One region of the Streptomyces sp. 3214.6 genome, then DNA from elsewhere that is predicted to be linked to it. Evidence: riboswitches for the same ligand, from Rfam matches in the RefSeq annotation. Region 1 holds a riboswitch; the other holds the start of a gene.
What was found. Region 1 has a riboswitch for glycine ahead of gcvT (glycine cleavage system aminomethyltransferase GcvT). Riboswitches for the same ligand answer to the same signal wherever they lie in the genome.

Region 1 (15,267 bases):
ATCCGGGGGTGGGAGCGGAGGACGCGGCGATGGCGAAGAAAGAAGCCGCCGCGGTGGCGACGGCGACTAAGCGTGACGAACGGGAGAGTCTCATGGGTCATCCCTTTCGAACGTGTACCGATAAGTCGGACACGGATGACTCTGGACCCTCCCGTTCAATCATGTACATGACTTTGCCAACTCGTCATGCGTTACTTGTCGGTTGACTCCTGGCCTTCGGCCTTCGCGGTCCCGGCCGGCTCGGCAGCCTCCTCGGCGGCAGACGGCTCTTCGGCAGCCTCCTCGGCGGCAGACGGCTCTTCGGCAGCCTCCTCGGCAGCAGACGTGGCCTCGGGAGAGGACGTCTCCTCGGCAGCCGCCTCCGTCTCCGCGGACTCCGCGACCTCCGCGACCTCCGCCGCCACCGCCGCCGAGGTCTCCGCGGACTCCGCGAGGACCTCGTCGGCCACCAGCTCCGCCGCCTCCTTCGCGACCGTCAGCAGGACGGTGTCCTGCGGAGCCTGGTCCGCGAAGTTCTCCGGGTGGTGGCAGGCCACCTGCTGGCCGGGCCGCAGCTCGACGAGCACCGGCTCCTTGGTCTTGCAGATCTCCGTCGCCTTCCAGCACCGGGTGTGGAAGCGGCAGCCGCTCGGCGGCGAGATCGGCGAGGGGACGTCGCCCTTGAGCAGGATCCGCTCGCTCTTGGCGTTCTTGCGCTTCGGGTCCGGGATCGGGACCGCCGACATGAGCGCCTTGGTGTACGGGTGCATCGGCGACTTGTAGAGCAGGTCGCGATCGGCCAGCTCCACGATCTTGCCGAGGTACATCACCGCGATGCGGTCCGAGACGTGCCGGACCACCGAGAGGTCGTGCGCGATGATCACGTACGTGAGGCCGAGCTCCTCCTGGAGGTCGTCCAGCAGGTTCACGACCTGGGCCTGGATCGACACGTCCAGGGCCGAGACCGGCTCGTCCGCCACGACCAGCTTCGGGTTCAGCGCGAGCGCGCGGGCGATGCCGATGCGCTGACGCTGACCGCCGGAGAACTCGTGCGGGTAGCGGTTGTAGTGCTCGGGGTTGAGACCCACGACCGACAGCAGCCGCTGCACTTCCTTCTTGACGCCGCCCTCGGGCGTCACGCCCTGCAGCTTGAAGGGAGCGCCGACGATCGTGCCGATGGTGTGGCGCGGGTTCAGCGACGAGTACGGGTCCTGGAAGATCATCTGCACGTCGCGGCGCAGCGGACGCATGCCGTTCACGCCGAGGTGGGTGATGTCCTTGCCCTGGAACTCGACCTTGCCGCCGGTCGGTTCGAGCAGCCGGGTGATCAGCCGGCCCATCGTCGACTTGCCGCAGCCGGACTCGCCCACGACGCCGAGCGTCTCGCCGGAGCGGACCTCGAAGTCGATGCCGTCGACCGCGTGCACCGCCCCGACCTGCCGCTGGAGCAGGCCCTTCTTGATCGGGAAGTGCTTCTGCAGCCCACTGACCTTCAGCAGCACCTCGCCGGGGGCGGCGTCCTCGGTGAGGGTCGCGCCCTGCTCCGTGGAGCCGTCGGCCTGTGCGGGAATGGTCACCGCTTTCTCGTCGTCACTCACAGCTTCGGCGCAATCTCTTCGGTCCAGATACGCTCCCGCTGCTCCTTGCCCAGGTGGCAGGCGGCCCAGTGCCGGCTGCCGACCTCGGCCAGCTCCGGACGGACCGTGCGGGTGACGTTGTCCTTCGGGAGGTCCGCGTACGGGCAGCGCGGGTTGAAGGCGCAGCCGGACGGGATGTTGATCAGCGAGGGCGGGGAGCCCTTGACCGGGATCAGGCGCTCCTGCTGCTCACGGTCCAGGCGCGGCATCGAGCCGAGCAGACCCCAGGTGTAGGGGTGCCGGGGCTCGTAGAACACCTTCTCGGCCGGGCCCCGCTCGACACAGCGGCCGCCGTACATCACCAGGATGTCGTCGGCGAGTTCGGCGACGACGCCCAGGTCGTGGGTGATGACGATGACCGCGGAGCCGAACTCCTTCTGCAGGTCGCGGATGAGGTCGAGGATCTGCGCCTGGACGGTCACGTCCAGGGCGGTCGTCGGCTCGTCCGCGATCAGCAGTTCGGGGTTGTTGACCAGCGACATCGCGATCATGGCGCGCTGGCGCATACCGCCGGAGAACTCGTGCGGGTAGCTGTCCACCCGCTTGTCCGGCTGCGGGATGCCCACCCGGTCGAGCATCTCGACCGCACGGCGCTTGGCGGTCTTCTTGTCGACGTTGTGGTGGATCCGGTACGCCTCCACGATCTGCTGACCGATCGTGTAGTACGGGTGCAGCGCCGACAGCGGATCCTGGAAGATCATCGCCATCTCGCGGCCGCGCAGCTTGCGCACGTAGTCCGGGTCGGCGGACAGCAGCTCGGTGCCGTCCAGCCAGATCTCGCCGGAGATCTGGGCCTTGCGCTTGCCGTACTGACCGGCGGTGTGCAGGCCCATGATGCCGAGCGACGTCACCGACTTGCCGGAGCCGGACTCGCCCACGATGCCGAGGGTCTTGCCCTTCTCCAGCTGGAAGCTGAGCCCGTCGACGGACTTGACCAGGCCGTCGTCGGTCGGGAAGTGCACCTTGAGGTCGCGCACTTCGAGGAAGGACGTCGGCGCGGGCGAAGCGGGGGTGGGCTCGCCCACGGCCGCTCCGCTCTTGCTGAGTTCGGTCACGTGAGCCTCACTCGGGGGTCGATCACGGCGTACAGGATGTCCACCACGAGGTTGGCGACGAGCACCGCGAGGGAAGTGATCAGGGTCACACCCACGATGATGGGCAGGTCCTGGTTGCGGATGGCGTCCAGCACGGCCCGGCCGAGACCGGGCAGGTTGAACGTGGACTCGGTCAGGATCGCGCCGCCGATGAGGGCGCCGAGGTCCATGCCGAGCATGGTGAGGATGGGCGTCATCGTCGAGCGCATGGCGTGCTTGCCGATGACGGTCTGCTCCTTGAGGCCCTTCGCCCGGGCGGTGCGGATGTAGTCCTCGCCGAGGATCTCCAGCATGGTGGCGCGGGTGATCCGGGCGTACATCGCCGCGTACAGGAAGGCGAGGGTGATCCACGGCAGGATCATGCCGCCGAGCCAGCCGGAGAAGCTGTCCGCCAACGGCACGTACTGCGCGTCGATCCAGTGGAGCCCGAAGGCGAAGATCGCCAGGCTCAGCATGCCGGTGAAGTAGATGGGCAGCGACACACCCGCCAGGGCGACGACCATCGCGCCGCGGTCCCACAGGGTGCCCCGCTTGAGCGCGGAGAGCACGCCCGCGGCGACACCGAAGATCAGCCACAGCACGGCGGCGCCGAGCGCGAGCCCCAGGGTCACCGGGAAGCGGTCGGTGAGCACCGGCCAGACGGCCTGCTCGCTGCGGAAGGAGTAGCCGAAGCAGGGCGCGGCGCAGTGGATGGTGTCTCCGCCGCCCGAGTAGGTGCGGCCGGCGAAGATGCCCTTGAAGAACTCCCAGACCTGGGAGTAGATCGGGTCACCCAGACCCAGCTTCTGGCGCACGCCCTCGACGGCGGCAGGGTCGGCCTGCTTGCCCACGAAGCTCAATGCGATGTCCACGCCCGCCCACTTGGGGACGAGGAAGAAGATGCCGAAGACCACCATGATGATGGCCACGAGCATCACTGCGGCGGCGAACAACCGCCTGATGAGGTAAGCGAGCACAGCTCTCGGCCCGCCGCGGACCGCGGGCCACCGGAGGTCGTCCGATGGCCCGCGATCACGCCGCGCCGGCCTTCACCTGCCTTTCGTGCCGTTCGGCGGGTGTGCCGGGTTTACTTCTGCGGGTTCTTCAGACCGAGGTTCACGAAGTCGTACTGACCGCTGTAGCCATCGGTCGTGTAGACGTTGGCCAGGTTGTCCCCGCGCCAGTTGATGAACTTCTCGAAGACGAAGGGCAGGTAGTACGCGCCCTCCATCACCTTGTGGTTGATCTCCGTGGCGACCTTGGCCTTGCCCGCGTTGTCCAGGGTGGTGACGTAGGTGTCGAACAGACCGTCGATCGCCTTGTCGTTGATCAGCGCGTAGTTGTTGTTACCGCTCTGCTGGATGTACTTGCTGTCCCACAGCGGCAGACCGAAGCCCTGGACGGACGGGAAGTCCGGACCCCAGCCCATGATGATGATGCCGTAGCCCTTCTTCTTCACGTTCGAGGGGCTGCCGATGATGCCGGTGGTCTGCGAGCCGTCGAACTGGTCGATCTCGGCGTTGATGCCGATCTTCTTCAGCGACGCCTGCAGGGACTGGGCGGTGGCCACCTCGACCGGCTTGTTGTTGCGGACCGCGATGGTGGTCTTGAAGCCGTTCGGCTGACCGCAGGCCTTCAGGGCCTCCTTGGCCTTGGCCTCGTTGCCGCTCTTGTTGGCACCGGCGATCTCGTACGGGTCGTACTTCTGGCCCTCGGAGCCCGGGACGGACGGCGGCAGCATGTTGGTGCCGATGTCGCCACCGGCGACCGGGCCGCCACGGGCGGTCTGCAGCGACACGTGGTCGGCGCCGTAGATGACGGCCTTGCGGCACTCGATGTTGTTGAACGGCGCGACGCTCTGCGGGAAGACCGCGTAGCGGATGTAGCCGGAGACCGGGTTGTCCAGGTTGGCCTTGTGCTCCTTCAGGGCGGTGGTGCGGCCCTGCGGGGACATGCCGGTCTGGGTCAGGTCGAGGTCCAGGTCACCGCTGAGCAGACGCTGGTCGAGCTGGTTGGCGTCCGAGAAGAACTGGATGCTGATCTTGTCCGGGTAGGCCTTGCGGACCGGGTCCGAGGCCTGCTTCCAGGACGTGTTGCGGACCAGGGTCAGCTCCTTGCCGGGGCTGTACGACTGGAACTTGTACGGGCCGGAGGAGAACGGGTGCAGCTGGTACTTGGCCTTGGTGTCCTGGTCCTGGCGGACCGGGGAGGCCGAGATCAGCGCCAGCATCTCCTGGAAGTCCGAGTTGGCCTGCGGCAGCTTGAAGACGATGGTCTTGTCGTCCGGCGTCTCGATGGCCTTCAGACCCAGCTTGTCCGCGGACGTGTCCTTGTAGGGGCCCTTGTACTCGCCCTTGGGGTCCAGCACGTCCTTCAGGTACGTCGGACCGCCGGACAGCACGTCCTGCGCCCACACACGCTCGATGCCGTACTTCACGTCCTTGGACGTGATCGGCTTGCCGTCCTCCCACGTGACGCCGTCGCGCAGCGTGTACGTGTAGGTCTTGCCGTCGGCGGAGACCTTGGCGAGACCCGTGGCGAGGTCCGGGGTGAGCTCCGCGCCGGCCTTGCCCGGCTCCGCCTTGTTCGTGACGAGCTGGCGGCTGTAGTAGCGGGCGAAGTTCCACATCATGCCGTAGTAACCGCGCGTGGTGTCCCACGAGTCGGCGTCCTGGGCACTGCCGAACTTCAGCGTGCCGCCCTTCTTGGCCAGCGAAGCCTGAGCGACCTTGTTGTTCGCGGCGTCGAAGCCGGCGGCGCCGGTGCTCGAGCCCTTGTCGTCGTCTCCGCCACCGCCGCACGCCGCCGTGGTCAGCAGCGCGGCGACCGCGGCGGCAGCGGCAAATGCCTGCTTCCGCCGCCCTGAGGTGCGTTGGGTAGTCACGATCTCGGATCCTCCGGATTGATGAGAGACCCCGTGTGAAGGCCACGGGACGGTTGAGGTGCTGTGCGTCGGAGCGTCAGCGGTTCAGCGGGATGCCTTCGGGTCCAGCGCGTCCCGGACGCCGTCGCCGAAGAGGTTGAAGGCCAGGACGGTGATGAAGATCGCCACACCGGGGACCACCATGTACATGGGGTCGGACTCGTAGTAGTCGATCGCGCTCGAGAGCATCTGTCCCCACGAGGCGGTCGGCGGCTTGACGCCGACGCCCAGGAAGCTGAGGGCCGCCTCGGTGAGGATGTTGGTGGGGATCATCATCGTCGTGTACACGACGATCGGGGCGACCAGGTTGGGCAGCAGCTCCTTGAACAGGATGTACACCCGCCCCGCGCCCAGCGACCGGGCGGCCTCGACGTACTCGCGCTCACGCAGCGAGAGCGTCTGGCCGCGCACCACGCGTCCGATGTAGGGCCAGCCGAAGAACCCGATGACCAGGATCATCACGAAGACGCGCACGCTGGAACCGGTGAGGCCCAGCATGTGGTTCGGCATGACGGAGACCAGCGCGATGATGAACAGCAGCTGCGGGAAGGCCAGCAGACCGTCCATCACCCGGCTGATCAGGGAGTCGATCCAGCCGCCGAAGAAGCCGGCGAGGATGCCCAGCACCGTTCCGAGGATCACGGCGACCACGGCGGACAGGAAGCCGACCAGCAGCGAGATCCGGGCACCGTAGAGGATGCGGGCGAAGATGTCGCGGCCGTTGACCGGCTCGACGCCGAGCAGGTGGTCGCCGCTGACACCGCCCAGGGAGCCCGTGGGCGTGCCGAAGAGCGGGTCGATGAGGTTCTCGTGGTACTCGTTCGGGTCCTGGTCCAGGAGCCCGGTGATGACCGGCGCGAGCAGCGCGATCACGACGAGGAAAAGCACCACGATGCCGCCCGTGAGGGCCAGCTTGTCCCGCTTGAGGCGCTCCCAGGCGATCCGGCCCAGGGAACGGCCCTGAACGGCCTTGGCGCCGCTGGTGGCGACCGCCGCTTCCTCGGCCGCGCTCGGGGCCGCTTCCGCGGTCGGCTCGTGCAATGGTGCCGTCATCTGGCAGGGACCCCTCTCAACCGGCGGTAGCCGGCCCGCACTTTGCCGCGGTGGCGGCGTGATCAGTCCGTAATACGCAGGGGATAAGCCCCCTGGAGCGGGAGTCTTCAACGCTTTGGCGATCTGTTGCCAGACTTGGCCGTGAATGGATGCGTAAACGTGATCCGGGTAGAGGGGTTCCGTTATCCGGACGGCGGGTAACGCCCCCCGGACGGGGACTAGTCGGGGCAGATCGGACATAACCGGTACTAATCGCCGCTATCTACGCGCGAAGACGTCCGGTAACCACCCCGTAACAGGAGTGGAAGGAAGGGTGAAGGCGACAGGAGGGGCGACGGGGAGATCGGCGGGCAGCGGTCAGTAGCGTCCGGTGGGCGGATAGCCGTAACCGCCCGCGGGCGCCTGGGCCGGGGCGGAAGCGTGGGCCTCACGGTCGTAGAACGGCCGGGCGTTGGCGCGCATCCACATCACGACAGGGTCGTACTCGTCGGTCATGGCCACCGTCGACACCGGCAGCCCGTCCGGCACCGCGCCGATGGACTGCTGCATCATCGCCCGTACGGCGTCCACGGCCGGCGGCGAGGACTCGTACACGTCGAGCCCGATGGCCAGGTAGGGCGCGCCCAGCGCCGGCTGTACCCAGGCCCGGCGCAACGCGCGGACCACCGGGGTACGGTGGGCGTTCTGCGCGAGCAGGGCATAGAACTGCGGGACCTCGATGCCGGGCTCGGACAGCCGCAGCGGGCCTGCGGGCTGGCGCTCCAGGCCGGTCGCGATCCTGCGCAGGTCCAGCCAGGGGATGCCGACGCCGCCGCCGGGAGCGTGCGGATTCAGCCAGAGACCGTAGTGGTCGGGGTAGAGGGTGCGGGCCACGTCCAGTCCGTCGACCACCTCGTACGACCTGTTCCAGCCGCTCGCGCTGAGCTCCTGGGCGGAGGTCACGCACGGCGCGTAGCCGTAGCCCTCGACCTCCATGTTTCCGTACTGGGCGTCCGGGGAGCCGGCCTGGCCGTGCCACAGGAGCATCCAGACCTGGCCGGAGGAGGGGGTCGCGAGCGCGCGCAGGAGCGCCTCGTAGGCGTCGTAGCGCCCGGGCGTGACCTGGCGCAGCATGTGCTCGACCGAGCCGGTCGCGGCAGTGCCAGCGCTCACTTTTTATCGCCCCTTCGAGAAGTTGCCCCGCGTTGGGGTCCAGCTTATGCGCCCAAGAGCTCGGGGCCTGTGATGCGTTGGCGGGTGCGGGTTGTGTGCGGTTGATCGCGCAGTTCCCCGCGCCCCCAAGTCGGCTGCCCCTGAGGGAGTTGTCAGTGAACCCTTGCGACGGAGTTGTCAGTGGGTCCTTGTGTAGAAGGGCCTTACCCGGGTCCTCAGCCATTCGCCCACCGGGTCCTGGGCGACGTCCAGGAGGACCAGGTTGACCGGCCAGGGGGACGAGGTGCGGCCCAGGGCCCTGCCGAGGGCCTCCAGGGGGAGTGCACGCAGGTCGCCCTCCCACTGGGAGAGTTCGACGCCGACGAACATCACCGGGTCCGCCGTCTCGATCGCGGCCAGGCAGCGGCGGGCCGTGCGGACCACGCCTATGGACTCGAACTCCGCCGAGGCCGCGGCCAGGAAGTCCACCGGGTCGTCCTGCCAGTCGGGCTCGTAGAGGCGGACGCGGCCGCCGCTCGCGGGGCCGTCCAGCGGGGTGCGGCCCGCCCGGCACAGCTCGGCGACGGCCGGTGGCGGCAGCGGGACGCCGACCACGCCCTCGGGGTTCACCATGATGCCGACCTGCGGGGGCAGCCCGCGGGCGAACTCCACGGCGGGCGCGATCGTGAACGACATGTGCGAGCCGACGACCTGGCGGAACTGCTCCTCGGAGCTGAAGACCGGCACGTACACCTGGCCGTCCAGCTCCAGGGTGGGCAGGTCGAGGGGGCCGCTGTGCGGGCCGCCGCCGCTGGGCAGCGGCACCCAGACGAAGCTGCGGCCGAGCACCTCCACGATGCGGCCGCCGGCTCCCGGCACGCCGAGGGAGACGGAGAGCACCTCCTCCAGCTCGTTGCCGGGCCATCCGCCGTGCGAATGGGGGTGCGCCTGCGCCGGGAAGTCCGCGGAGAAGTCCGTCGGGAAGTCCGCCGGGGGGAAGTCCATCTGCCTACCGCCTGCTAAGAACCGCTCACTCTGCTGTGGCTGAAAGGCTAGCGGGTACCGGGCGTTCCGCCCGAGCCCTCAGAGCCTGTGAATCCGATCCGGCGCAGCGTGTCGGCCGCGTCGCGGTCGAGCAGGACCGCCGAGCCGCAGCCCTCGGGCAGCCGGCCCTTCTCCACCGAGCGCAGCAGCCGGGCGGCGGCGTGCCGGTGGCGCAGGAACGCGTACCGCGAGACGCCCCGGCCGCGCTCGCGCTGGCCCTCCAGGGCCGTGTCCGCGCCGACGTCGAGCAGCAGCAGGTGGAGGGTGCCGCCGCGGCGGCGGGCCTCGCGGGCCAGCCAGTCACGCACCCAGGCCTGCGTGCCGCAGTCGTGCACGACGACGCCCTTGCCGCCGCGCAGCGCCCGGCGCAGTCCGGCGTAGTGGGCGAGGCGGACGAGGGGGCGGTAGAGGGCGTAGGGCAGGAGGCGGGGCGCGCGGGCGTCCCAGCGGTCGCGGGTGTCCTGGGAGTCGATGCGGACGCCGCTCACGGCCCGCTTCATGAGCGTGGACTTGCCGCTGCCGGGCAGCCCGGTGACCACGACCAGGTCACGGGGGCCGAAGAGCAGCCCGTGCGGGCTGCGGCCGGCCCGCTCGCGCAGGTCACGGACGACTGGCTCGGGCTGCGGGCCGCACGCCTCCCGGGCCTGGGCGCCGGGCTGCGCGGGCAGCGCGATCCCCGAGATGGTCGCGAATGCCGTGGTCCTCGCCGTGGTCGCCTCGTTCACCGTGATCGTCCTCCCCTGGGGTCAGGTAGTCCTCATCCCCGCCAAGCGTAAAGAGAAGGTAATGCGCGGCGCCTCGCGATTTCGTGCGCGTACCGACACAGGCCGGTTACAGATGCGGCCTGCCGCGATCGGGGCGGGCCGTGCAATGATGGCCGCGCCAACTGCATACCGGCCGTTCGAATCCGCGCGGGAGAGTCCTCAGCAGCAGTTTCGCTGGGGCGCCGAAGGAGCAAGTCCCTCCCTTGAATCTCTCAGGTCCCCGTTACCGCGCGGGCGAGGCACATCTGAAAAGCGGGCCGCCCCTTGTCTCGACGAGGTCGGCCCCACCCAAGGTGCAAGCCATGTCCGACCCGTCGTAACGGGCCGTCATGGCGAACCTCTCAGGTTCCGATGACAGATGGGGAGGAGTGGGGAGGAACCACCTCGCCCGTCATGCCTTGGGAGACGACCGTCCGATGAGCAGTACCGAAGAACTCCGTCACACCGCGCTCGATGCGCTGCATCGTTCGCTCGGCGCGACCATGACCGACTTCGCCGGCTGGGACATGCCCCTGCGCTACGGCTCCGAGCGCGACGAGCACAACGCCGTCCGCACGAAGGCCGGGCTGTTCGACCTCTCCCACATGGGCGAGATCACCGTCACCGGTCCGCAGGCGGGCGCCCTGCTGAACTTCGCGCTCGTCGGCGACCTCACCGCCGTGGGGGTGGGCCGCGCCCGCTACACCATGATCTGCGGCGCGGACGGCGGCATCCTCGACGACCTGATCGTGTACCGGCTCGCCGACGCGGAGTTCATGGTCGTCGCCAACGCCTCCAACGCGCAGGTCGTGCTGGACGCGCTCGTGGAGCGTTCCGCCGGCTTCGACGCCGAGGTCCGTGACGACCGGGACGCCTACGCCCTGATCGCCGTCCAGGGACCGGAGTCCCCCGGCATCCTGGCCTCCCTCACGGACGCCGACCTCGACGGCCTGAAGTACTACGCCGGTCTGCCCGGCACCGTCGCCGGCGTCCCCGCGCTCATCGCGCGCACCGGCTACACCGGCGAGGACGGCTTCGAGCTGTTCGTGAAGCCGGAGCACGCCGTCGAGCTGTGGCAGGCGCTGACCAAGGCCGGCGAGGGCGTCGGACTGGTCCCGTGCGGCCTGTCCTGCCGGGACACGCTGCGTCTGGAGGCGGGCATGCCGCTGTACGGGCACGAGCTGAGCACCTCCCTCACCCCGTTCGACGCCGGGCTGGGCCGGGTGGTCAAGTTCGGCAAGGACGGCGACTTCGTGGGGCGCGAGGCGCTCGCCGCGGCGGCCTCGCGGGCGCAGGAACAGCCCCCGCGCGTCCTCGTCGGCCTGGTCGCCGCGGGCCGTCGCGTCCCGCGCGCCGGGTACGCGGTCGTCGCGGGCGGCGCCGTGATCGGCGAGGTCACCTCCGGCGCCCCCTCCCCCACTCTCGGCAGGCCGATCGCGATGGCGTACGTCGACGCGGCCCACGCGGCGCCGGGGACCCCGGGCGTCGGCGTGGACATCCGGGGCGCCCACGAGCCGTACGAGGTCGTGGCGCTGCCCTTCTACAAGCGCCACAAGTAGAGACCAAGAGCCTGGCCGGGCGCGTGACACCGCACACATTCCCGCTGCTCACGCACGGTTCCAGCAGTCCCCCCTTCATCAGCACCCACCCGCGTACAGGAGAATTCAGGCCATGAGCAACCCCCAGCAGCTGCGCTACAGCAAGGAGCACGAGTGGCTGTCGGGCGCCGAGGACGGCGTCTCGACGGTCGGCATCACGGAGCACGCGGCCAACGCGCTCGGCGACGTGGTGTTCGTCCAGCTCCCGGAGGTCGGTGCCACGGTGACCGCGGGCGAGTCCTGCGGTGAGCTGGAGTCGACCAAGTCGGTCAGCGAGCTTTACTCGCCGGTCGACGGCGAGGTCGTCGAGGTCAACCAGGATGTCGCCGACGACCCGTCGCTGGTGAACTCCGCCCCCTTCGAGGGCGGGTGGCTGTTCAAGGTACGCGTCGCGGGCGAGCAGCAGGAGCTGCTGTCGGCCGACGAGTACACCGCCTTCACCACCGGCTGAGGAGTCGTAGACGCATGTCCGTCCTGAACACGCCCCTGCACGAGCTCGACCCGGAGATCGCCGCCGCCGTCGACGCCGAACTGGGCCGCCAGCAGTCCACCCTCGAGATGATCGCCTCGGAGAACTTCGCTCCGCTCGCGGTCATGGAGGCGCAGGGCTCGGTCCTGACCAACAAGTACGCCGAGGGCTATCCGGGCCGGCGCTACTACGGCGGCTGCGAGCACGTCGACGTCGCCGAGCAGATCGCCATCGACCGGATCAAGGACCTGTTCGGCGCCGAGTACGCCAACGTCCAGCCGCACTCGGGCGCCTCCGCCAACCAGGCCGCCCTGTTCGCCCTCGCCCAGCCCGGCGACACCATCCTCGGCCTGGACCTCGCCCACGGCGGCCACCTCACCCACGGGATGCGGCTCAACTTCTCCGGCAAGCAGTTCAACGTGGTCGCCTACCACGTGGACGACGCCGGTCTGGTCGACATGGCCGAGGTCGAGCGTCTCGCCAAGGAGCACCGGCCGAAGGTGATCATCGCCGGGTGGTCGGCGTATCCGCGGCAGCTGGACTTCGCGGAGTTCCGTCGCATCGCCGACGAGGTCGAGGCGTATCTGTGGGTCGACATGGCGCACTTCGCGGGCCTGGTCGCGGCCGGGCTGCACCCCAACCCGGTGGAGTTCGCGGACGTCGTCACGTCCACCACGCACAAGACGCTGGGCGGCCCGCGCGGCGGGATCATCCTGGCGAGGCAGGCGTTCGCGAAGAAGCTGAACTCGTCCGTGTTCCCGGGCTTCCAGGGCGGCCCCCTGGAGCATGTGATCGCGGCGAAGGCGGTCTCCTTCAAGGTGGCGGCCTCGGAGGAGTTCAAGGAGCGCCAGCGCCGTACGGTCGAGGGCGCGCGGATCCTCGCCGAGCGGCTGACGGCACCGGACGCCCGCGAGGCCGGCGTGAACGTCCTGTCCGGCGGCACCGATGTGCACCTGATCCTGGTCGACCTGCGCGAGTCCGAGCTGGACGGGCAGCAGGCCGAGGACCGTCTCCACGAGGTCGGCATCACCGTCAACCGCAACGCGGTCCCGAACGACCCGCGGCCTCCGATGGTGACGTCGGGGCTGCGGATCGGCACCCCGGCCCTCGCCACCCGCGGCTTCACCGCCGAGGACTTCGCGGAGGTCGCGGACGTCATCGCGCAGGCGCTCAAGCCGTCCTACGACGCGCAGGCGCTCAAGGCCCGGGTCGTCGCCCTGGCCGAGAAGCACCCGCTGTACCCCGTTCTGAACAAGTAGTTCCTGTTTGCCCGGCAGCCCCGCACACTCGTAGACGGGTGGGCGGGGCACCCGGCGAAAACCTTTCTGCACCACCCCTTGCCTTGAGGAGTCCCCGTGGCCATCTCGGTCTTCGACCTGTTCTCGATCGGCATCGGCCCGTCCAGCTCCCACACGGTCGGCCCGATGCGCGCGGCCCGCATGTTCGCGCGGCGACTGCGCAACGAGGGCCTGCTGGACGCCGTCGCGTCGGTCCGCGGCGAGCTGTACGGCTCGCTCGGCGCGACCGGTCACGGTCACGGCACCCCGAAGGCGGTCCTGCTCGGCCTGGAGGGCTCCTCGCCGCGCACGGTGGACGTGGAGGGGGCGGACGACAGGGTGGAGCAGATCAAGGAGTCCGGCCGGCTGCGGCTGCTGGGCTCGCACGAGATCCCCTTCTCCTTCGACGACGACCTGGTCCTGCACCGCCGCAAGGCCCTGCCGTACCACGCGAACGGCATGACGCTGTGGGCGTACGACGCCTCGGGCGCGGAACTGCTCACCAAGACGTACTACTCGGTCGGCGGCGGGTTCGTCGTAGACGAGGAAGCGGTCGGGCAGGACCGCATCAAACTCGACGACACGGTCCTGAAGTATCCCTTCCGTACCGGCGACGAACTGCTGCGCCTGGCGAAGGAGACCGGCCTGTCGATCTCGTCGCTCATGCTGGAGAACGAGCGCGCCTGGCGCACCGAGGACGAGATCCGGACCGGGCTGCTGGAGATCTGGCGCGTGATGCAGGGCTGCGTCTCCCGGGGCATGTCCCGCGAGGGCATCCTGCCGGGCGGCCTGCGCGTGCGCCGCCGAGCCGCGATGACGGCGCGTCAACTCCGCGCCGAGGGCGATCCGTTGGCCCACGCCATGGAGTGGATCACGCTGTACGCGATGGCGGTGAACGAGGAGAACGCGGCCGGCGGACGGGTGGTCACGGCGCCCACGAACGGAGCGGCCGGCATCATCCCGGCGGTCCTGCACTACTACGTCAACTTCGTGCCGGGCGCCGACGAGGACGGCGTCGTCCGCTTCCTGCTCGCCGCCGGGGCGATCGGCATGCTCTTCAAGGAGAACGCCTCCATCTCCGGCGCCGAGGTCGGCTGCCAGGGTGAGGTCGGCTCGGCCTGCTCCATGGCGGCGGGTGCTCTGGCGGAGGTGCTGGGCGGTTCCCCCGAACAGGTCGAGAACGCGGCCGAGATCGGCATGGAGCACAACCTCGGCCTGACCTGCGACCCCGTCGGCGGCCTCGTCCAGATCCCGTGCATCGAGCGCAACGGCATGGCCGCGGTGAAGGCGGTCACGGCGGCCCGCATGGCCATGCGCGGCGACGGCTCGCACAAGGTGTCCCTGGACAAGGTCATCAAGACCATGAAGGACACGGGCGCGGACATGAGCGTCAAGTACAAGGAGACGGCCCGCGGCGGGCTGGCGGTGAACATCATCGAGTGCTGAGGCAACAGGCCCTGACCGGCGCGTTCGTGTCTTTCAGCGCTGTCGGGGCCGTCCCCCGCTCACGCGGCGGAAGGTCCCCGGGCTCTCGGCACCCGGGGCGTCAGCGCCCGCCCCGGTGGCCCACCGGCCCCGGGAGGTCCTGCTCCGCCCAGATGATCTTTCCGGCGGGGGTGTAGCGCGTGCCCCATCGGCGGGTCAGCTGGGCGACCAGGAACAACCCCCGGCCGCCCTCGTCGGTGGTCCGCGCATGGCCCATGCGAGGCGAGGTGTTGCTGGCGTCGGACACCTCGCAGATCAACCTGTCATGCCGGATCATGCGCAGCCTGATGGGTCCGGTGCCGTGCCGGATGGCGTTGGTGACCAGCTCGCTGACCACCAGTTCCGTGGTCATCACCAGGTCGTCCAGCCCCCATCCGAGGAGCTGGCGGACGGCGAGCTCCCTGGCGCCCGCGACGATCGCCGGATCCGTCGGCAGGTCCCACGAGGCGACCCGGTCGGCGCCCAGCGCATGCGGCCGGGCCAGAAGCAGCGCGACGTCGTCGGTCTGCGGACCGGTCAGCAGATTGTCCACGACCGCCGAGCAGAGCTCCTCCGGCGTCAGGCCGGAGTGCGCGAGCACATCGCTGAGGCGGGACAGCCCGACGTCGATGTCCTGGCCACTCGTCTCGATGAGGCCATCGGTGTAGAGGCCGATCAGGCTTCCCTCGGGGAGAGAGATCTCGGCGGACTCGAAGGGCAACGAGCCGAGGCCCAGCGGAGGGCCCGCCGGAAGGGCCGGAAAGGTGACCTTGCCGCCGGGGGTGACCACGGCGGGCGGCGGATGTCCGGCCCGCGCCATGGTGCACAGCTGGGTGACCGGATCGTAGACGGCGTAGAGGCAGGTGGCGCCCAGTA
Region 2 (15,267 bases), 5.2 Mb from region 1:
CTCCCCCGTCGCGACCGTCGTGCTCGTCATCGTCACCCTGGCGGGCGCCCTGCCGGTCTACCGGCGGGTTGCCGAGGAGAGCCCGCACGGCGAGGGCTCGATCGCCATGCTGGAGCGGCTGCTGTCCTTCTGGAAGGGCAAGCTGTTCGTCCTGACCCTGCTGGGCTTCGCCGCCACCGACTTCCTGATCACCATCACCCTGTCAGCCGCCGACGCCTCGACCCACCTGGTCGAGAACCCGCACCTCACCGGCACCCTGCACGACCAGCAGATGGTGATCACGCTCATCCTCGTCGCCCTGCTCGGCGCGGTGTTCCTCAAGGGCTTCCTGGAGGCCATCGGGGTCGCCGTCGCCCTGGTGGTCGTCTACCTCGGCCTGAACGCGGTCGTGGTGGCCGTGGGCCTGTGGCACGTGCTCACCGAGGGCCATGTGGTCACCGACTGGTCCAACGCCCTGACCGCCGAGCACGGCAACGTCTTCGCGATGATCGGCGTCTCCCTGCTGGTCTTCCCCAAGCTGGCGCTGGGTCTGTCCGGCTTCGAGACCGGCGTCGCGGTCATGCCCCACGTCCAGGGCGACCCGGACGACACCCCGGAGAACCCCGAGGGCCGCATCCGGGACACCAAGAAGCTGCTGACGACCGCTGCCCTGATCATGAGCGTCTTCCTGATCGCCACCAGCTTCATCACCACGGTGCTGATCCCGGAGAAGGAGTTCGAGGACGGCGGCCAGGCCAACGGCCGCGCCCTCGCCTACCTCTCCCACGAGTACCTGGGCAACGCCTTCGGCACGGTCTACGACGTCTCGACCATCGCCATCCTCTGGTTCGCCGGCGCCTCCGCCATGGCCGGACTGCTCAACCTGATGCCCCGCTACCTCCCCCGGTACGGCATGGCCCCGCACTGGGCCCGCGCCGTGCGCCCCATGGTCATCGTCTTCACCCTGATCGCCTTCCTGGTCACCTGGATCTTCGACGCAGACGTCGACGCCCAGGGCGGCGCCTACGCCACCGGCGTCCTGGTCCTGATGTCCTCCGCGGCCATCGCCGTGACCATCGCCGCCCGCCGCGCCCAGCAACGCGGCTGGACCATCGGCTTCGCCGTCGTCTCGGCGGTCCTGCTCTACGTCACTGTCGTGAACGTCATCGAACGCCCCGACGGCGTGAAGATCGGCGCCTGCTTCATCGCCGGCATCATCCTCGTCTCCCTGCTCTCCCGCCTCGCCCGCGCCTTCGAGCTCCGCGTGACCAGCGTGACGCTCGACGACATGGCGGAACGTTTCATCCGGGACATGGCCAGCCGCAAAATACGGTTCATCGCCAACGAGCCCGACCAGCGCGACAAGGCCGAGTACCGCGACAAGATCGAGCAGATCCGCGAGGACAACGACATTCCCGGCGAGGACTTCGTCTTCGTTGAGGTGACCGTCGTCGACCCGTCCGAGTTCGAGTCCGGTCTCACCGTGCGCGGAGAGGTCCTGCACAACCGCTACCGCGTCCTGACCCTGGAGTCGTCCTCCATCTCCAACGCCCTGGCCGCGCTGCTCCTGCACACCCGCGACTCCACCGGCTGCCTCCCGCACATCTACTTCGAGTGGACCGAGGGCAACCCCTTCGCCAACTTCCTGCGCTTCTTCCTCTTCGGCCAGGGCGAGGTCGCCCCGGTCACCCGCGAGGTCCTGCGCGAGGCGGAACCGGACCGCGCCCGCCGTCCCCGCGTCCACACCGGCTGATCCCGGGACCCGGCATCGTCAGAAACGCGTAAGAATCCGGCCGGACAACGTCAGAACCCCGTCAGCACCCCTCCCCCCGGCCCCCGGAGCGGCCTACCTTCGGGCTCATGCAAGGGCCGGAAGCAGGGCAGGGGCAAGGCCGCGGCGGCGGTGCACCGGCGTACCCGACCGTCGACCGCCGCCGGCGCGCCGACGTCCGGCTCGCGACGGGCTGCGCGCTCGGCTTCTGCGCTCTGACGTTCCTGGTCGACTGGGACGCGGAGACCCTCACCCTTCCCCGTGCCCTGCTGTGGCTGACCCTCTCCGCCGGCGTCCTCGCCGTGCTCCTCCCCCCGAGGGTCGCCGCGGGCCCCGGCCTGCTGGCCGTCAGCGGCCCGGTCCGTCGGCGCCAGGTGCGCACCGACGCGCTGGTCGCCGTACGCCAGTACGCCGGGGCCTCCGCCCACCTGGTCCTGTCCGACGCCCACGGACACCGGCTGGAGCTGGACCCCCGGGTGCTCACCGGAGACCCGCTGCTCTGGCACGAACTCGACACAGGAGCACGCCGTTCCCTGGAACGCGGCACCCTGCGGGAAGGCGCAGAGGTACTGGAGCGCCTGCGTCACGAGATCGACGACCCGATCGCACAGGCGATCCTCAAGGCCTCCGGCCTGCCCTGAAGGACACTCGGCGCCCCTGACTCCCGCCGAACGGCCTCCGCCGCGGCGGCCGCACCACGATCCGCCCTGAGGCCCGTCCGCCGAAGCGGCACAATGGCCCCTTGACCTGGGCCACTCGACAGCGAGCGCGTCGGCGTCCACCACGCCCCCTCTGTCCCCGGCCGCTGTCTTCAGCCGCAGCGCGCCCCAGCCGGCCGCAGCGCCTGTCCAGCCCGCTCCGAAGGGGGCCGTCCGCGAACCCCGCCCGGCTGCCGAGGCGGGACTTCCGCTCGATCCGGCCGATGTCCTGCGCCTCGGCCCGACCCCGCTCCACCGTGCGTTCGCCGGTACCGCTCGCGGCGCCGAGGACGGCCAGGGTGCGCTGGTGGGCGGGGTTCATGTGGACGAGTGCGCAGACCGCGGCAAGCCGGGCATCAACCGTCAGGTCGGCCGTGCGCATGCCGCCGTGAGCGCGGTCGGCGCGCGCGGGCTCTGCCGTGGTCGACCGACCGTCCCCCGCGGTCGCGCTCGGCACCTCCACGACCCGGTCCCCGCCCCACGTCCACCACCTGCCGCTCGCGGCCCTATCGTGACCGGCATGCAGAGCTACACAATCGGCCAGGCGGCACGGCTGCTCGGCGTGAGCCCCGACACCGCACGCCGCTGGGCCGACGCCGGCCGGGTGGCGACCCATCGCGACGAGGCCGGACGGCGCCTCATCGACGGCAAGGACCTCGCCGCCTTCTCCGTGGCACTCGCCCGGGCCGACGGCCCCGCCGAGGACACCCCGTACACCTCGGTCCGCAACGCCTTCCCCGGCATCGTCACCGCGATCAAGCTCGGCGACGTCGCCGCCCAGGTGGAGATCCAGGCCGGCCCGCACCGTCTGGTCTCCCTGCTCACCCGCGAGGCCGTCGAGGAACTGGGACTGGAGGTCGGCATGGAGGCCACGGCCCGCGTGAAGTCGACAAACGTACACATCGACCGCACCTGAACGACGACGGGCGGCGGCCTCCTCCTGGTCGCCGCCGCGGAGCTCGACCCGCACCCGGGTGCGAGGGTCTGGGTAAGCGTCAAGGCGACGCAGATCCACGCATACCCGGCATAAACCGAGCGGAGCCCTACCGTTGGTGCCCATGACCCTGAGCATCCGCAATCAGCTCCCCGGCACCGTCACCGCCGTCCACCCCGGCGAGGTCATGGCCACCGTCACGATCCGCCTGGCCGGCGGCCAGGACGTCACGGCGGCCATCACACTGGAGGCCGTGAACCACCTCGGCCTCACCACCGGTACCGCCGTCCGCGCGCTGGTGAAGTCGACGGAGGTCTCGCTGGCCACCGGCCCGGTCGACGGCCTCTCGATCCGCAACCGGCTCCCCGGCACGATCACCGGTCTCGTGATCGGCAGCGCCATGGCCGCGGTGAAGATCACCGTGGCGGGCGGCGAACTCACCGCGGCGATCACCAAGGACGCGGCCACCGACCTCGGTCTCTTCGTGGGCTCCGACGTCATCGCGCTGATCAAGGCGACCGAGGTGTCCCTGGCCACCGACTAGAGTCACCGCCCACGGCACAGAACGCCGTGGGGGGCGCGTCGCTAGAGGTGCGACGGACTCCTGGCTCAGCGCCGCGAGACCCTGGCCCGTGAGCGGGCCGAACACGTCCGGCTCGCGGGCCGGGACCTGAGCGACTCCGCAGCGCGCAGAAGAGTCGGGATCACCGCCGTGCCCCGCGCACCCCCGACCGCAGCCGCCCCGGACCGGCCCTGCCCGGTCACCGGGAGGTGCCCCGATCATCGGCAAGGACGGCGACTCGGCTGGGCAACCCCAGCCGAGCAGCGCCTCGCCCGCTCAGTCCTCGTACGCGTCCAGCGGGGGGCACGAGCAGACCAGGTTCCGGTCGCCGAAGGCCTGGTCGATCCGGCGAACCGGCGGCCAGTACTTGTCGGCGGCGGAGACCCCGGCCGGGAAGACGGCCTCCTCACGCGTGTACGCGTGCACCCACTCCCCGCCGAGCGCGGCCGCGGTGTGCGGGGCGCCCCGAAGCGGGTTGTCCTCGGCCGGCCACTCGCCGGCCCCGACCTTCTCGATCTCCGCGCGAATGGCGATCATCGCCTCGCAGAAACGGTCCAGCTCGATGAGGTCCTCGGACTCGGTCGGCTCGATCATCAGCGTCCCGGCCACCGGGAACGACATCGTCGGCGCGTGGAATCCGTAGTCGATGAGCCGCTTGGCGACGTCGTCGACGCTCACCCCGGTCGCCTTGGTCAGCGGCCGCAGGTCGATGATGCACTCGTGCGCGACCAGCCCGCCCGGGCCGGTGTAGAGCACCGGATAGTGCGGCTCCAGCCGCTTGGCGATGTAGTTGGCGCTGAGCACCGCGACCTGCGTGGCCCGCTTGAGCCCCTCGCCGCCCATGAGCCGCACATAGGCCCAGGAGATCGGCAGGATCCCGGCAGAGCCCCAGGGAGCCGCCGAGATCGGCCCCACACCCGTCTCCGGCCCGGCGGCGGGCTGCAGCGGGTGGTTCGGCAGATACGGCGCCAGATGCGACCGTACGGCGACCGGCCCGACCCCCGGGCCGCCACCGCCGTGCGGGATGCAGAACGTCTTGTGCAGGTTCAGGTGCGAGACGTCCCCGCCGAAGTGCCCCGGCTTGGCGAGCCCGACGAGCGCGTTGAGGTTGGCGCCGTCGACGTACACCTGCCCGCCCGCCTCGTGCACCTGCGCGCAGATGTCCGCGACGTGCTCCTCGAAGACGCCGTGCGTGGACGGGTAGGTGATCATCAGCACCGCCAGCTCGTCCCGGTGCTGTTCGATCTTCGCCCGCAGGTCCTCGACGTCGATCTCGCCGTCCTCGGCGGTCTTCACGACGACGACCTTCATGCCCGCCATGACGGCACTGGCCGCGTTCGTGCCGTGTGCGGAGGACGGGATCAGGCAGACCGTCCGCTGCTCGTCCCCGTTGCCCCGGTGGTACCCGCGGACGGCGAGCAGCCCCGCCAGCTCCCCCTGCGACCCGGCGTTCGGCTGCAGGGACACCTTGTCGTACCCGGTGACCTCGGCGAGCCGCTGCTCCAGCTCACGGATGAGTGTGAGGTAGCCCTCCGCCTGCTCGGCCGGCGCGAAGGGGTGCAACTGCCCGAACTCGGGCCAGGTGACCGGCTCCATCTCGGTGGTCGCGTTGAGCTTCATGGTGCAGGAGCCCAGCGGGATCATGCCCCGGTCCAGCGCGTAGTCCCGGTCGGCGAGCCTGCGCAGATAGCGCAGCATCGCGGTCTCGGAGCGGTGCCGGTGGAAGACAGGGTGGGTCAGAATCGCGTCGGACCGCAGCAGCCCGGCGGGCAGGGCGTCGGCGGTGGCCGTGTCGAGCGACTCGATGTCGCCGTCCACGCCGAAGGCGGCCCAGACCGCCGCCACCTGCGCCCGCCCGGTCGTCTCGTCGCAGGCGATCGACACCTGGTCGGCGTCGACGAGGTGCAGGTTGACCCCCTGCTTCCGCGCGGCGGCGACGACCTCGGCGGCCTTCGCCGGCACCCGCACGGTCAGTGTGTCGAAGTAAGACCCGTGCACGACCTCGACTCCGCCGGCCTCGAGCCCGGCGGCGAGGATCGCCGCGTACCGGTGGGTGCGCAGGGCGATCGCCCGCAGCCCCTCCGGCCCGTGGTAGACGGCGTACATGCCCGCCATCACCGCCAGCAGCACCTGCGCCGTGCAGATGTTGCTCGTGGCCTTCTCACGCCGGATGTGCTGCTCACGCGTCTGCAGTGCGAGCCGGTAGGCCTTGTGCCCGTCCGCGTCGACGGACACGCCCACGAGCCGCCCGGGCAGGCTGCGCGCGAACTTCTCGTGGACGGCCATGTAGCCGGCGTGCGGCCCGCCGAAGCCCATCGGCACCCCGAACCGCTGCGTCGTGCCGACCGCGATGTCCACCCCCAGCTCACCGGGCGACTTCAGCAGCGTCAGCGCGAGCAGATCCGCGGCCACCGTGACGAGCGCGCCGAGCCCGTGTGCCTCGTCGACGATCGCCTTGAGGTCACGCACCGCACCGGAGGCTCCGGGGTACTGCACGAGCACGCCGTTGATCTCGCGCCCGGCGAGCTCCGCCGGAATGCCGTCGCTCAGGTCCGCGACGACGACCTCCACGCCGGTCGGCTCGGCCCGGGTCTCGATCACGGCGATGGTCTGCGGCAGCACGTCCGCGTCGATGAGGAAGAGGCCCTTCTTGTTCTTCCCCATCCGCCGGGACAGCGCCATGGCCTCGGCGGCGGCCGTGCCCTCGTCGAGCAGCGACGCACCGGAGGTGGGCAGCCCGGTCAGCTCGGCGACCATGGTCTGGAAGTTCAGCAGCGCCTCGAGCCGACCCTGCGAGATCTCCGGCTGGTACGGCGTGTAGGCCGTGTACCAGGCCGGGTTCTCCATGACGTTGCGCAGGATGACGGGCGGCGTGAACGTCCCGTAGTACCCGAGCCCGATCATCGAGTCGAGAACCTGGTTGCGGTCGGCCAGCGAGCGCAGTTCGGCCAGCACCTCGGCCTCGGTGCGCGCGCCCGGCAGGTCCAGAGTGTCGGCGTTTTTGATCACATCCGGGACGGCGACGGCGGTGAGCTCGTCGAGCGAGCCGTAGCCGACCTGCGCGAGCATCTTGGCCCGCGCCTCGAGGTCGGGCCCGATGTGGCGCTGCTCGAAGGGGATTCCCTGTTCGAGTTCGGAGAGCGGAATGCGATCGGCGGTCATTTCTGAGGCCTCCTGGTCTGACGACCTTCGAGGGTCACCACGGCGCGGGTACCCGGACGGCCTCCCCCTCTGTCATCTCAACCTGAGAGCTTCACCGGCCGCCCGAGGACAGCCGGCTTTCACCGTCGGTGAGAGCGGACGCCGTCGACGCCGTCGGCACCCGCCCTGCTTTCCAGAGTGACCTCGTCCGTGCGGTACGTGAGCCTGAGAGATTCCGGGGAGGATTTGCTCCTTCGGCGCCTCCGATGGTGTCCGGAGGACTCTCCCGCACGGGGTCAGCAGCCGTTGTCAGACTACCAGCGAGGTCAACGCCACCCTCTCGAGTGGCCGCCCGTCCCAAAGTGCTCTTTTGTAGTGCTTACGGATGAGTTGCGACCATGTGGAGGGCCCGTGCAGACCGACATCGATCCGCGCAACCTGATCGGCCGCAAGGCATTCGACCGCAACGGCACCAAGATCGGCACCGTCGACGAGGTCTACCTCGACGACGCCACCGGAGTGCCGGAGTGGGCGGCCATACGCACCGGTCTGTTCTCCCGCGACGCCTTCGTCCCTCTGGAGCCCAGCGAGCTGGTCGAGGGCACCCTGCACATTCCCTTCGACCGGGCTCTGATCAAGGACGCCCCGGACTTCGGCGTGGGCCGCCATCTCTCTCCGGAACAGGAACTCCAGCTCTACCACCACTACGGCCTCGACGTGGCCGCCCCGCCTCCGCTCCCCGACCACGACTTCGGCCGGCTCGCGGGCACGGACGAGAGTTGAGCCCCTCAGGCACAGGCCTGTATCAGCTCCCGGAGGATCCCGGTAGGGTCGTACAGCGGCCGGGCGCCGTCCGTCACGACGTTCCGCGTGCCGTCGTCGACCGGATCGGCCCGCGCCCAGCCGGGAGAACCGACGCCCACCTCCACTTCCAGACCGGAAGCGGTGACATACCGCCATTCGGTGATGGGCCCCCATTCCCGCACACGGACCAGCTCCCCCAGGGACAGCTCACCCGCCCACGCGTCGTCGGCACCGTACCGGTCAGCGGCCGTCGACAACAGCACGAGATCGACGTCCGAATCGGGACGCGCGGCACCACGCGCACATGACCCGACGAGGAGCAGCCCGACCACGTCGCTCCGGTTTACGGACCAGCGGGCGACCCGATCCACCACCTGCCGCATCTCCGCCTCACGCTCCGGCGACACCCCACCCGCGTCCACGACCCGACCTCCGTGCAATTTCATCCGGCTTTCACCCTCCTCTACCGGCGCCACCTCTCAGGACACCGCCACCCCTCCGACTCACCCCACACCGCGAGCCGCTTCACTCTGTGTAACTGATTCGTCTCGCCGAGAGTTCCCGGTCCGGCCGTCCTCGTCAGGTATTCGCCGCACCAGTGGCAGCGGATCCGCCGGCTCCAGCTCCGGGTCGTCGGTCCGGAACGTCCGCACCCGGCCCGGCTCCGACTCGGGCGTCTCGAAGCGCACCGTGACCCGGCCCAGCCCACTGCCCTGCACCCACCCGTGGCCGAGTTCGGCATGCCGCACGTCGTGTCCCGGCCGCCACTGGTGCTCGACCGGCACCGGCTCCTCGCCGACGGGCTCGTCCGCGAGTTCCTCCTCGGGCCCTTCCGCCCGCTCCTCCGCCGCCTGTGCGAACAGGTCCTCCTGCGTGAAGTCCGCCAGCCCGCTGACGCCCACACCGAGCAGCCGCACCCCGCCCGTCGTGTCCACGGACTCCAGCAACCGGGCCGCCGCCTCCCGGATCACCGCCGGCTCGTCCGTGGGACCGCGCAGGGTCTCGGACCGGGTGAGCGTGGAGAAGTCGTACCGCCGCACCTTCAGCACGATGGTCCGCCCCGACAGACCCGCCCCCCGCAGCCGCCGCACACACCGGTCCGCCAGCCGCTGCACCTCCAGCTCGACCCGGACCCGATCGTGGATGTCCACGTCGTACGTGTCCTCGACCGACACCGACTTGGTCTCCCGCTCGGCCACCACGGGCCGGTCGTCATGCGCCAGCGCCATGGCGTACAGGGCATGCCCATGGGCCTTGCCCAGAAGCCGAACCAACTCGTCCTCACCGGCCTCGGCGATCTCGTCGACCGTGGTGATCCCGGCCCGCCTGAGATGGTCGCCGGTCGCCGGGCCGACCCCCGGCAGGGTCCGCACCGACATGGGCCCGAGCAGCGCCCGCTCGGTGCCCGGCTCGATCAGCACGAGACCGTCGGGTTTCGCCTGCTCCGAGGCGATCTTCGCGAGCATCTTGCAGGAGGCCAGACCCACCGAACCCGTGAGCCCGGTGACCGCCCGGATGTCCGCGCGCAGCCTGATGCCCGCCAGTCGCGCCGACTCGCTGTCCCAGGCCGCTTCCCCGGCCTCCAGGTCCACGAAGGCCTCGTCCAGACTCAACGGCTCCACCAGCGGCGACAGCGCCCCGAGCAGCTCCATGACCTGGTCGCTGATCGACCGGTAGAACGCGAAGCGCGGAGCGAGATAGGCGGCGTTGGGAGCCAGCCTGCGCGCCTGGGCCATGGGCATCGCCGAGTGCACCCCGAAGACCCGCGCCTCGTACGAGGCGGTCGCGACCACTCCGCGGGGCCCCAGACCGCCCACGACCACGGCTTTCCCGCGCAGACTCGGCTTGGACGCCTGCTCCGCCTGCGCGAAGAAGGCATCCATGTCGAGGTGCAGGATCGTGGGCGCGTTTCTCACATGTCCGATGCTGCACCACACCACTGACAATGAGGTCGTACAGCCGCCCCTCACGTCGCGCGACGAGCCTCAGACCGCCCGGTTGCGCCTACGTGCCAGCTCGTCCGCCGGGTTGTGCCCGACGAGCGTCTCACCGGTGTCGACCCGCTCACCGTGCAACTGCGACAGTGCGCTCTCGACGTCCCGCCACACCACGCCCACCGCGATCCCGAAGATCCCCTGACCGCCCTGGAGCAGCGCGTGCACCTCGTCCGGAGAGGTGCATTCGTAGACCGTGGCGCCGTCGCTCATCAGCGTCATGCGCTCCAGGTCGCTGAACCCGCGCTCCCGCAGATGCTGGACGGCGGTGCGGATGTTCTGCAGCGACACCCCGGTGTCGAGGAAACGCTTGACGATCTTCAGGACGACAACGTCCCGGAAGCTGTACAGCCGCTGCGTACCCGACCCGTGGGCGGGCCGCACACTCGGCTCGACGAGCCCGGTGCGGGCCCAGTAGTCCAGTTGCCGATAGGTGATGCCCGCGGCCGCACAGGCCGTCGGGCCGCGATAGCCGATCTGCTCGGACGCCATGGATGTCGCCCCTCCGCTGCTCGGCACGGCCGCCGGTCGATGAGGGGCGTGATCGGCCGCGCTGCCGTGCGGGGGATACCCCCTGCCCGAGCGCAGCTGAGAGCTTGGGGGAGGGTACGGACCGCTCCCCCCGACACCGAGTCCGGGGGCACCCCCAGCCGTACCGTCGCCGCTGCTTCTCACGCCGACCTCCGTCCTTGACCTGCCTTCTCGACGGTAGGCAGTCACCAGGGGTGCGTCAACGATCGCCACACTCGGCACGCCGAGTGATAATCACCCTAGGAGTGGTTTCCCGTACCCCACCGCGGGGAAAGGCTAGCCGAATGCGCCGAGAACGAGCCGTAGGACGCTCTCACTCGCCGCCGGCATTTGCCGTGAACAGGACGGGCGCCCCGTACGGGACGCCCGTGTCACGCCTGTGTGCCGACTACTGGTTGCTGGTGCCGAAGTCCTCGGGCGAGATCTGGTCGAGGAACTCGCGGAACTTCTCCACCTCGTCCTCCTGCTCGTCCGGGATGGCGATCCCCGCGTCGTCGAGCACCGTGTCACTGCCATAGATCGGCGTCCCCGTACGCAGCGCCAGCGCTATGGCGTCGGACGGCCGCGCGCTCACCTCGACCCCGCTGGCGAAGACCAGCTCCGCATAGAAGACGCCCTCGCGCAGATCCGTGATGCGCACCTCGGTGAGCTCCTGGCCGACGGCCTCCAGCACGTCCTTGAACAGGTCGTGGGTCAGCGGTCGCGCGGGGGCCATGCCCTGCTGGGCGAAGGCGATGGCCGTCGCCTCCCCCGGTCCGATCCAGATGGGAAGGTAACGGTCGCCTCCCACTTCGCGCAGCAGCACGATCGGTTGGTTGGAGGGCATCTCGACCCGGACACCTACGACATCGAGCTCGTTCACACAGCAACCCTAGGCCGTGCCCGGGACGTTTGGGTAGTCGGGCCGGGAACGGGTGACCGATCCCCCCTGGGCGAAACCGCCCGCTCAGGGCAGCCGCACCCCGAGCGCGGTCTGCACCAGCGCAGCATGCAGCCGCACCGTGAGCCCCGCGAGTTCCTTCGTACGGGCCTCCGCATGGGCCCTGGTCTGCGGATTGCGGTGACGCCTGAGCGGAGCCACCACCTGGTCCACGAGCCCGGCCTCACGATCGGCCGCAGCCTTCATCACACGCAGATGCCGAGGCTCGATCCCGAACCTGCCCAGCTCCGCCACGAGCGCGGCCACCGTGGCCGCCTCGGCGTCGTAGACCCCGTCCTCCAAGGGCACGACGAGCCCGTACGACTCCCACTCCGCGAGCTCCGGCTCACCGATTCCGGCAGCCGCCAGCAGCTCGGACCGGCCGATCCGGGCGACGGTGGGACCCTCCGAGGGCTCCAGCACCGCCTCGCCGTCCCGCTGCCGGCCGACGGACGGCAACGGCACGGCCTCACCGCGCTCCATGGCGTCCAGATGCTCACGGATGACCTTGAGCGGCAGATAGTGATCCCGCTGCATCCTCAGTACGTGACCGAGGCGCTCGAGGTCCTCCGCGCTGAACTTGCGGTACCCCGACGGGGTCCGCTGCGGCTCGACGAGCCCTTCCGACTCCAGGAAACGGATCTTGGAGATGGTGACCTCGGGAAACTCGTCACGCAGCGCGTTCAACACGGTGCCGATGCTCATCGGACCACCGTCCGCGGCGGCGGCGCCGTGGCCGGCACCGCCCCTCGGTGTTCGAAGCATGGACCTTCCCTGGGGTCCCCCCGGACGGTGTCCGGGGGAAGGTCAGTAGCCCCGCTGGCTCGCGTAGAAGACCAGCCGGTACTTGCCGATCTGCACCTCGTCACCGTTCGACAGAGCGACCTCGTCGATCCGCTCCCGGTTGACATACGTGCCGTTCAGACTGCCGACGTCCGCAACCCGGAACGTGCCGTCCGGGTTGCGCCGGAACTCCACATGGCGACGAGAGACCGTCACGTCGTCGAGGAAGATGTCGCTCTGCGGGTGACGGCCGGCCGTCGTCAGGTCGCCGTCCAGCAGGAAGCGGCTGCCCGAGTTCGGACCGCGGCGCACGACCAGCAACGCGGAACCCAGCGGCAGCGCGTCGACCGCGGCCTGTGCCTCGGGAGACAGCGCGGGCAACTGCGTCTGACCGGTGGCCTCGGCGTCGTAGGCCTCAAGACCGGAAATGGAGATGGTGGAGGTCGTCTCCGACGCGCGCTCGGGCGTCAGCCCGGGACGCAACGGAGCGCCGCAATTGGAGCAGAAGCGGCTGTTCTCCGCGTTGCGGTTACCGCACCTCGTACACACCAGGGCCGACATAGGGGAAAACCCTCCACCCGCACTTGAGGTTGACGGTTGGCCGAAACCTATGCCGCCGGACTGCGCAGGGTCAACAGACGCCGCACCCTGACCTCCGGAAATGTCGCCGCCCGGACCACCCACCTGGTCCCTGAACAGCGGCCGCTGACCCTCTGCGTCAGGCTGTGCGCGATGACGAGCGGTCGCGTTGTCGCTGCCCTCTCGCGCGCTCTTGCCGAACAACTTCGCAAACAACTTCACGGGCGATTCCCCTTGACCGAAACAGACCCGCCCGTGGGGCAGGACGAACCCTGACTGAATACACCGGCCGACCCGGACACCTTCACAACGTCCATGTCCACCAGACAGTTTCCACCACGCACCACCCGATCAGTGCGTCGACCCCCCGCAACCTCATGCCCCTGCCGGACGGCCCCCATGCACCACCGGTTCACTGGACCGACGACCGAGCGTAGTCAGGCTGCTTCGCTGCTCGCAAGGCGTCCACGACGATCTTGTCCGACCGCTCGACGGTCACGGTGGCCTGCTCCTTCTCAAGAGTCTGCACCACGCCTCCAGGGATGTTCAGCGCCGGCTCGAGGTCCTGCGGGTTGCCGATGACCTTGAAACGAAAGGGCGCGTTGATCTTGTTCCCGTCGACGCTCACGCTCTTGCCGGAATCCGTCAGGTACGTGCCGGCGACGACCCGTACACCGTTCACCTGGATCGCCTCGGCCCCGGCCGCGCGCAGCTCCTGGATCGCGTCGAGCAACATGTCGGCCTTGACCGTCCCCTTCGTGTCCTCGATGGTCATCGTGATGCCGGGCCCCTGCGCAGCCACCGTGCCCGCCAGAATGCCGAGTTGCCTCTCCTTCTCGACCGTCTGCTTCCGGGCCTCCTCGGCCTGGTCGGAGCTGTTCTCCAGCTCCTGCTGCTGCTTCTCGAGTCCCTGCTTCTCGTCCTCAAGACGCTGACTGCGGTCGTCGAGTTCATCGAGGATGCGTACAAGATCTTCCTGCCGCGCACCGCGCAGAGCGTTGCCGCTGTCGCTGTTGGAGGCGACCTGGACCGCAAGGCCGAAACCGAGGCCGAACAGCAGCAGCGCCACGATGAGTTGGGCCCGCGACACCCGCGGCGGCCACAGCCCCTGAACCAGCCGCTGCCGGCCGGTCAGCACGGGCTCGGCCGGCTTCTCGGCCGCACCGTCCTCGGACGACGTCACGGGCACCTCGTCGGGCAACTCCTTGCGCAGCCTGTTCCCGGGCGCCTCATCCTGCTCGCTCATTGGCCTCACGCCCGGAAGACGTGCCGACGGATCGCCGCGGCATTGGAGAAGATCCGGATGCCGAGGACGACCACGACACCCGTGGACAGCTGCGACCCCACACCCAACTCGTCACCCAGGAACACGATCAGGGCGGCCACGACCACGTTCGACAGGAACGACACCACGAACACCTTGTCGTCGAAGATGCCGTCGAGCATGGCGCGCAGCCCGCCGAACACGGCGTCCAGCGCCGCCACCACGGCGATCGGCAGATACGGCACGACGGCTGCCGGAACCTCTGGCTGGACCAACAGGCCGGCCACGACTCCCACGACGAGGCCCAGTACGGCGATCACGATGCGTCCTTCTCAGTTCTCGGCTGTGCTGTACGTACGATCACACTTGGTGCGGCGGGCAGCCGGATGTCGTTCGCCACAGAGATGGCCGTCCGGATGCCGTAGTTCTCCTGCAGGGCGTTGAGATACAGCCCGTCGGCGCTGTTCTGGAACCGGGTACTGAGATTTTTCCCGTCCCCCACAGCGAGCACCGTGTACGGCGGCACCAGCGGCTTGTTGTCGACCAGTATCGCCTCCCCCGCGGCCCTGATCGCCGACAGCGCCGTCAGCCGCTGTCCGTTGATGGAGACGGCCTCGGCGCCCGACGCCCACAGCCCGTTCACCACACGCTGCATGTCACGGTCCCGGACCCGCCCGGTGTCGGAGAAACCGGAGGTCTCGCGCGGGTCACCGTCACCGCCCGTGGTGGCCTCCTTGGCGTCGTCCACGACCAGCCTGACGCCCGGACCGTGCACCTCGACGGCGCCCGACAGGATGCCCACCAAGTCCGCCCGGTCACTGCCCCCGCTCTGCTTGAGCGCCTTCTGCTGCCGGGCGCTCACGTCGTCGCGCAGCTTGTCGACGGTGCTCTCGAGCTTGTCGGCAGCCTTGGTCTCGCGGTCGATGCGATCGATCAGTTCGTCGCGCTCCTTGGCGACGACCGGAGCCGCGACCCGCGCCTGCGCCGCCCCGACGGTGACCACGAGGGCCGCGAGCACCAGCCCCGCGGCGAGACCGAGCTTCGCCCGCACCGTCTTGGGCAGGCCGCCCGCGCCTTCGGCCCGCTTACGGGCGGCGGCCTCGGCATACCCGTCGTCGAGGCTGTGGTCCATGACGTTGGTGAGCAGCGACATGGACGCGTCCGGACGCGACGCGCGCGCGGGTGTGCTCCGAACGGGGGGCTGCTGCGGCATGCCGCACATCGTCGCACGTCGCGCCCGGTACCTCCGAATGGCCCCACCGGCGTGCCGGACCAGCCCCTTGGGGGCACGTGTCCGGCACGCGCGTG

Region 2: another riboswitch for glycine. It lies ahead of gcvP (aminomethyl-transferring glycine dehydrogenase); the one in region 1 lies ahead of gcvT (glycine cleavage system aminomethyltransferase GcvT).

What each region holds. Positions count from the first base shown of each region.
Region 1 covers NZ_LT670819.1:3,001,830-3,017,096, forward strand. The annotation lists gene B5557_RS13350 (M1 family metallopeptidase) at 1-94, opposite strand, end outside; gene B5557_RS13355 (ABC transporter ATP-binding protein) at 192-1,556, opposite strand; gene B5557_RS13360 (ABC transporter ATP-binding protein) at 1,574-2,671, opposite strand; gene B5557_RS13365 (ABC transporter permease) at 2,668-3,666, opposite strand; gene B5557_RS13370 (ABC transporter substrate-binding protein) at 3,777-5,573, opposite strand; gene B5557_RS13375 (ABC transporter permease) at 5,658-6,665, opposite strand; gene B5557_RS13380 (enhanced serine sensitivity protein SseB C-terminal domain-containing protein) at 7,023-7,778, opposite strand; gene B5557_RS13385 (enhanced serine sensitivity protein SseB) at 7,995-8,801, opposite strand; gene B5557_RS13390 (AAA family ATPase) at 8,849-9,565, opposite strand; glycine riboswitch at 9,743-9,843, shown strand; glycine riboswitch at 9,844-9,972, shown strand; gene gcvT (glycine cleavage system aminomethyltransferase GcvT) at 10,021-11,142, shown strand; gene gcvH (glycine cleavage system protein GcvH) at 11,255-11,632, shown strand; gene glyA (serine hydroxymethyltransferase) at 11,647-12,909, shown strand; gene B5557_RS13410 (L-serine ammonia-lyase) at 13,006-14,373, shown strand; gene B5557_RS13415 (SpoIIE family protein phosphatase) at 14,474-15,267, opposite strand, start outside.
Region 2 covers NZ_LT670819.1:8,239,325-8,254,591, reverse strand. The annotation lists gene B5557_RS37300 (APC family permease) at 1-1,732, shown strand, start outside; gene B5557_RS37295 (hypothetical protein) at 1,840-2,391, shown strand; gene B5557_RS37285 (TOBE domain-containing protein) at 2,969-3,364, shown strand; gene B5557_RS37280 (TOBE domain-containing protein) at 3,507-3,926, shown strand; gene gcvP (aminomethyl-transferring glycine dehydrogenase) at 4,221-7,106, opposite strand; glycine riboswitch at 7,289-7,384, opposite strand; gene B5557_RS37270 (PRC-barrel domain-containing protein) at 7,497-7,868, shown strand; gene B5557_RS37265 (nucleotidyltransferase domain-containing protein) at 7,874-8,272, opposite strand; gene B5557_RS37260 (DNA polymerase IV) at 8,393-9,805, opposite strand; gene B5557_RS37255 (MerR family transcriptional regulator) at 9,875-10,558, opposite strand; gene B5557_RS37250 (bifunctional nuclease family protein) at 10,803-11,276, opposite strand; gene ftsR (transcriptional regulator FtsR) at 11,361-12,098, opposite strand; gene B5557_RS37240 (FHA domain-containing protein) at 12,141-13,025, opposite strand; gene B5557_RS37235 (DUF881 domain-containing protein) at 13,108-13,941, opposite strand; gene B5557_RS37230 (small basic family protein) at 13,947-14,279, opposite strand; gene B5557_RS37225 (DUF881 domain-containing protein) at 14,276-15,112, opposite strand.